2 regions of the Gordonia alkanivorans genome follow, and region 2 is predicted to be linked to the other one. Evidence: riboswitches for the same ligand, from Rfam matches in the RefSeq annotation. Region 2 holds a riboswitch; the other holds the start of a gene.

Region 1 (3,396 bases), 2.0 Mb from region 2:
CATCGTCGCACTGCTGGACCGCATGCCGCAGACCGCGGGATTCGTGATGTCGGCGATCTTCGAGGTTCTCGCGTGGAACGACCTGGCCGCCGCGCTCATGGAGGATTTCGCCGAACTCGGCCCGGACGGACGGAATCTCGCGCGTCGCGCGTTCCTCGGGGACGGCGCATCGGCAGTGCTGTACGGCATCTCCGACGGCGCGGAGTTCCGGCATCACGTCGTCGCCAGGTTGCGGCTCGCGTCGACCCGCTATCCGTCGGACCCGGCGGTCGTCGGTCTCGTCGAGGACCTCCGGGCGGGCAGCGAACAGTTCGCGCGGCTGTGGGACCAACACGACGTCGCGGCCGCGCCGACGCTCCGGAAGAGTCTGCAGCATCCGGTCGTCGGGAAGATCACGGTCGACTGCGATTCGCTGGAGCTCGCCGAACGGGACCAGCATCTGGTTCTCTACAGTGCGCCGGCGGGTTCGGCAGACGCCGAGGCACTCGCTCTACTGCAGGTTCTGGGTTCCGACGCCGTTGGGCTGTCGGAAAACACCTGAGAATTGGAAAAGGGCCCCGCACGGATCAGTCATCGTGCGGGGCCCTTCGTCTTGGTCCCTCTGTGCGCCGCGGATTGTGTCCGAGCTGCTACAGGTAGGGCTGCTACTCGTCAGGGGTTGGGCAGCAGGTGCTTGTTGTCGTTGAACAGCTTGATCTGATCGGGGCTCAGCGAGACACCACTGTTCTTGGCGGCGTTCCAGAGGTTCTTGACCTCGGGGCTCACACCGGCGTCGGTGAGAACCGAGGTGACCTGCTTGGCGACGTCGTCGGTGTTCTTGGCCTCAGGAGCCTTGACGAGGCTGAAGCTGCCGTTGCCGTCCTGGAGCTTCTTGACGATCGGTGCCGGGACATCGCTCGGCGCGGTGCGCGGGGTGTGGCCCGACAGGCCGACGCCACAGGTGGGCCATGCGCCCTTGCCCTGCGAGGCGAGCACGCGCTCGGCGACGACGATCTGCTCCTCGCGGGTGGCCTGCTCGGCGGTCGGGGCGAACTCGCCGCCGCCGTGGCCGCTCCAGGTGCTCGGTGAGAACTGCAGGCCGCCGTGGTAGCCGTTGCCGGTGTTGATGGCCCAGTTACCACCGGACTCGCACTGGGCGACCTTGTTCCATTCGGCGTCGGTTGCGGCGTTCGCGGTACCGGTGCCCAGGAGGGCGGCTCCGCCACCGAGGACGGCGCCGGTGAGGGCGACCTTGGTGATGGTCTTGGTGGTCGAGCTGGTCGTCTGCTTGCGGTGACGTCCGGACATAGATCGAATTCCTCTCTCCACGCGCCTACGAAGTCAGCTGTCGGGTTCGAGCGAGAGGTTGCTCGGCCCCAGTGCGTCACCATGAATTGTTAATCATGGTTCTGCGCCTGGGACTTAACCCCGAGGACACCGTGTTTGGTGCCCGGTCTCAGGGGATGAGGTTGGGTCCCCCGTCCTCGCTCCTAGATTTCGTGCGGTCGTACCCTCCGGCGGAGCGAGGCTCGGCGCGGCCGGCGGGACGTATGTTCTGTTTCCTTACCGTGACCTTCGGGAAGGTCGCTTCGTACATTACGTCGTTCGATCGGCCGATTCACCTGCTTGAACGCAACTGATTTTTTCGCCAGAACCTGGTCTCCCGATCAACATTCGGCGTCACCGCAGTTCATCGGGCCGGATGCGCTCCCGTGGCCATCTCGTTATCGGGCCGTGATGTGATAAAGGTCACAAGGCGACTGTGGTGTCAGCCACCGGCGAACGGGGGGAGGACGTCGAGTGTCGAGCAGATGCCGAGCTGTTGTGAACGGTCGGTGAAGGTCGTTTCGTCGCGGAGATAAGAGCAGCGCTTCAGGACCTTCGCCAGTTCGGGGTTGCCGGCCGACAGCGTCGACTCCAGGTCGCCGAGGGTGGTCGCGGGGTCGATGTCGACGACGCGCGCCTCGGTGCCGGCGGCGGCGCGAGCCGCGGCGAAGAAGCGGACGGTGAGGTTCATCGGGGCAGAGCCTATCCGCCGATGGCGGACATGGGCCGGGTCGGCTGCACGAAGCCGGCCGCGTTCACCTCGTGTCCGGGAGCCTTCTGCCACATGTCGGTGCGCCACAGCGCCGCGATGGCGGCGTCGATCTCGTCGTCGGGCAGCGTGCGCAGCACGGCGCGCAGATCGGTCTCCGACGACGCGAACAGGCAGTTGCGCAGCGATCCGTCGGCGGTGAGCCGGGTGCGGTCGCAGTCGCCGCAGAACGGGCGGGTGACCGAGGCGATCACCCCGACCTTGGCCGGGCCCCGCGAAGTCCGATGGCCGTCGACGATCCAGGTGGCCGCCGGGGCGCTGCCGCGCGGTGCCGGATCGGGCAGCAGATCGAACCGTGTGCGAAGCGTCGCGAGGATCTCGTCGGCGGTCACCATCCGGGTCCGTTGCCAGGCGTGGTCGGCGTCGAGCGGCATCTGCTCGATGATCCGCAGCTCGTAGCCGTGTTCCAGGCAGTAGGCGAGTAGATCGGGGACGGCGTCGAGGTCGGCGCGGTCGGGGATCACGGCGTTGACCTTGACGGGGTCGAGGCCCGCGCGTGTGGCGGCGGCGAGACCGGCCAGCACGTCGTCGAGCCGGTCGCGCCGGGTGATCTCGGCGAATCGTTCGCGGTCGACGGTATCGAGGGAGATGTTGATGCGGTCGAGGCCGGCGGTGACGAGACCGTCGATCCGCCGCGTGAGGCCCAGGCCGTTGGTGGTCATCGCGATCTCGGGCCGCCGGGGCAGGGCGGCGACGGCGCCGATGACCTGCTCGAGGTCGCGGCGAAGCAGGGGCTCCCCGCCGGTGAAGCGGATGCGTTCGATCCCCAGATCGCGGACCGCGACCGTCAGCACACGGATCAGCTCGTCGGCGCTCAGCACCGCGTCGTTCGGCATCCAGTCGAGTCCCTCGGCCGGCATGCAGTAGGTACAGCGCAGATTGCACCGGTCGGTCACCGAGACCCGCAGGTCCTTCGCGACCCGCCCGAACGTGTCGCGCAGGGGTCCCTGCGTGGGCACGTCGGAAGGCGCCCCGGCCGTCAACGGCCGTGGCGTGGGGATCCCGAGGCCGACCGTGCTCATGCTGTCCTGCAGATCACGTGGCGTTCGGGTTCTTGCGGGCCTCGAGGGCACGGAAGGTGCTGGCGTGGAACACGAGCGGCTCGACGCCGGGATCGGCGCGCAGGGTGCTGATCTCCAGCAGCACGACGGTGTGGTCGCCGGCCTGGATCTCGTTGTGGATGGTGCACGACAGATGGGCGGCGGCGTCCGGGACGAAGACGGCCCCGGCGTCGGTACGCAGCGGTGTGATGCCGTCGAACCGGCGCACCGACGGACCGGCGAGCTGTTTGCAGACGTCGGTCTGGTCGCCGGCGAAGACGC
Region 2 (3,396 bases):
TCGCGCGGATCTGGATCGCCTGCATCTGCAGGTCGGCCTGCTTGGTCTGGAGGTCTCCGCGGACCCGTTCGGCGCGCGAGACGGCCTCCGACGCCGCGAGTGCGGTCTGGTCGGCGTCCTTCTTGGCGGCCGCGGTGCGGGCGCGGACCTTCTTGATGGCGGTCAGGTCGGAAGCGGCCTGCCGCGAGATCATGTCGAGTCCCGACATCTGGTCGAGCAGCGCCTGGGGCGAGTCGCTGACCATCACCGCGTAGAGACCGCTGACGCGGGCGCCCTGGTAGCTGGCGCGCACGATGGCGTCGACCCTGGCCTGGTAGGAGGCGAGCTGCTCACGGCTGATGTCGAGTTTGCGCTGGGCGTCGGCCGCGGCCCGCTTGGCCTGCGCAACGATCGAGCGCTGCTTGTCGTACTCGATCTTGGCGTTGTGCATCGCCTCGGTGGTCTTCTCGGCCTCGGTGCCGAGCTGTTTGTATCGATCGAGAAGCTGATCCGCCGATCGCGCGGGCGCGGCCTGGGCCTGCCCGACGCCGCCGGTCGTCAGCGGGACGACGGTCACGATCGCCGCCAGCAGACACAAGGCGAGCATCATCGGGCCCGATCGAGCGCGCAGACGCATCGCGTTCACTAGTCCCTCCCCGGAAAGCACGGTCCAGTCACTCCTCTACCGCTTCGTTCCTCCCCCGCGGACCACCCTAAGTTCCCCCGATGGCCCCCGAGACTGGATCGGGCGGATCGCACAAAGCTCGCGACCCGCCCTCTCCTGATGCTCTTGTTCAGTTGGTCTCAGTACCGCCGGATACCGGTGAGCTGCCATTCCTTGACCGCGTCACGCTTCACGGGCGTGCCGTAGGTCGAGGAGTGGACGAACTGTCCGTTTCCGACGTAGATGCCGGCATGGCCGCCACCGTTGAAGATCATCACGTCGCCCGGCTTGGCCTCGCTGTAGGAGACCGCGCGCCCGCCACCGAGCTGGCCGTAGCTGTCACGGGGGATGTTCTTGCCGGCCTGCTTGTAGGACCAGTAGACGAGACCCGAACAGTCGAAGGCGTTGGGGCCGGCCGAACCGTACGAGTACGGCGAGCCGATCTTGCTCTCCGCAGCCTTGACGGCCTTCTGGCCGGCGGTCAGCTGAGGCTGCCCGAGGGGGGCGCCACCATGCGGACGGAACTGCTGCGGGATCTGGTTCTGACCGATACCCGGGATGGTGAACTGGCCGACGTTGGGGATCTCGACCGTGGCAGCCGGCGACTTCGCGACGGGCTTGGGTGCCGGGGCCGCTTCCGGGGCCTTCTGCTCACCGGGCAGTGCCGGGATCTCGAAGGTACCGAGCGGGGTGTGGACCGGGGCTGCAAGAGCAGGGCCGGCCGCGGCAGCGAGCGAACCGAGCGTGATCGATCCAGCGATCACCGCCTTCTTGGCAACCGTGCTCCCACGATTGGGCTGTTCCAAACGATGTTTGGCCACGAAGCGAGTTCTCCTTCAGTTTCTCCCTGTACCGCCGACCGAGTTAGCTGTCGGGTTCGGGCCGGAAGAGTGGCCCTACGCGTTTTCGGCACAGCCGTATCCCAGAAGGACACGTTTGCGCGTTGACGCGATTCACCCCGATCGGGACAGTCTCAGCTGGTCGTGTCAGTACCGACATCCCTGGCCGCGCTGCCCGAAGTAAGTGGTTCCCCGGTTCGCCCGTGAGGGCGATTGAGCGGTGACTTGTGCGGACCACTTCTGTTGAAGCGGGACGCTCCGCAAAGGTCTCAGAAAGGTTACGAAATCGTCGGCGCTGTGTCCACTAGGCACCGGACACGCAGTTCGCCACCGCTTCTCAGCCCGCCCGGAGTTCGGTCGACGAGATGACGCGAAATGGCTTCTGACGTGCAGTTTTATCGGTTCTTGCAGATCGTGCAGCGGCACTGGTGACCATTGCAGCCGACTGCAACACATCGATCGCGAGGTCCAGTTCCGCATCGTCGTCGAGGGCCTGCACCGTTACCGAAGCTCCACCTTCAACGGGTGCATCGTCCCAGTTCGGGCCACCGAAAAGCACGGTCATCATGCACCCGTCACAGGCGACGGGGCGGGCCGGGCAGGTTGCGCAGTCGACATGCATCGTGTGATCTCCATCTCATCTGGCCGCCGGAGGCGTTTGAACTCCGGATCGGGCGGGTCACGGCGGGCGATTTCGGCGCCGTCGGCGTCGATCTCTCACTTCGAGATGGAGACTAGGGACCACCACCGACAAACTCGCTCGCACAGTGTTCGACACATGCGTCACACGAGTAACAGGTGACGTCGGCGTACGTCCGCGCCGCGGCCCCGGGACCGAAACGGAACGAACGATCGGGGTGTCACATCCGCCGTGTCGGTGCGTCGAACTAATGTTCGCCTCGTGACGCGCAGGGATGGTGGCGGTGCAGCCGCAGGACAGGTGATCTCGGGACAGCTGACCTTCGCGGATCTCGAGGCCGCCGACCAGGCCACCGGCGGCGACGCCATGTCGAGCGAGTTCAGCGATCGCGCTCTGTTCGACACCACGCTCGTCGTCGTCGACCTCGAGACCACCGGCTCGAATCCCGCAGGCGACCGCATCACCGAGATCGGCGCGGTGAAGATCCGCGGCGGCGAGGTGATCGGCGAGTTCGCCACCCTCGTCGATCCCGGCCGGCCCATCCCTCCGCAGATCGTCACGCTCACGGGGATCACGACGGCGATGGTCACCGACGCCCCCCGGATCGAATCTGTGCTGCCCTCGTTCCTCGAGTTCGCCCGCGGCGCGATCCTGGTCGCCCACAACGCGCGCTTCGACATGGGGTTCCTGCGGCAGAACGCCCTCCGGCTCCACCTGGACTGGCCGTTCAGCCTCAGCCTCTGCACCGTGACGATGGCCCGTCGCATCCTGCCCCGCGACGAGGCGCCCACGGTCAAGCTGAGCGCACTCGCCGAACTCTTCGACGTCTCGGTCCGTCCGACCCACCGGGCCCTGGACGACGCCCGCGCCACCGTCGAGGTCTTCCACCGTCTCCTCGAGCGCGTCGGGAATCAGGGCATCTCGACGGTCGGGGAACTCACCTCCTATCTGCCGCGCACCGATCCGCGCCTGCGGGCCAAACGTCAGATGGCCGACCGTGTGCCCGCGCGGCCGGGCGTCTATCTCTTCCGCGGACCGTCGAACGAGGTCCTCTATGTCGGCACCGCGGTGGACCTCCGACGCCGCGTCCGTTCCTATTTCTCCGGCAGCGATCCCCGACGCCGCATCACCGAGATGGTCCTGCTGGCCGAGCGCGTCGACGTCGTCGAGTGTTCTCACGCGCTCGAGGCGGCCGTCCGCGAGCTGCGATTGCTCGCTGCCCACGCGCCGGCCTACAACCGGCGTTCGACGCAGCCCCACAAGGGATGGTGGGT

Evidence for each region. A riboswitch is a leader RNA that binds a small molecule or an ion and turns the genes downstream of it on or off. The one in region 2 is predicted to bind cyclic di-AMP.
Region 1: linked by a shared signal. The riboswitch ahead of C5O27_RS21455 (transglycosylase family protein) and the one ahead of C5O27_RS12285 (C40 family peptidase) in region 2 are both predicted to bind cyclic di-AMP.

The regions. Positions count from the first base shown of each region.
Region 1 is NZ_CP027114.1:4,724,328-4,727,723, reverse strand. Features, by position in the region: gene C5O27_RS21460 (helix-turn-helix domain-containing protein) at 1-541, shown strand, start outside; gene C5O27_RS21455 (transglycosylase family protein) at 652-1,287, opposite strand; cyclic di-AMP (ydaO/yuaA leader) riboswitch at 1,294-1,493, opposite strand; gene C5O27_RS21450 (MoaD/ThiS family protein) at 1,748-1,996, opposite strand; gene moaA (GTP 3',8-cyclase MoaA) at 2,008-3,096, opposite strand; gene C5O27_RS21440 (flavin reductase family protein) at 3,110-3,396, opposite strand, start outside.
Region 2 is NZ_CP027114.1:2,708,126-2,711,521, reverse strand. Features, by position in the region: gene C5O27_RS12290 (C40 family peptidase) at 1-616, opposite strand, end outside; gene C5O27_RS12285 (C40 family peptidase) at 784-1,464, opposite strand; cyclic di-AMP (ydaO/yuaA leader) riboswitch at 1,482-1,712, opposite strand; gene C5O27_RS12280 (hypothetical protein) at 1,820-2,050, opposite strand; gene C5O27_RS12275 (DEDD exonuclease domain-containing protein) at 2,384-3,396, shown strand, end outside.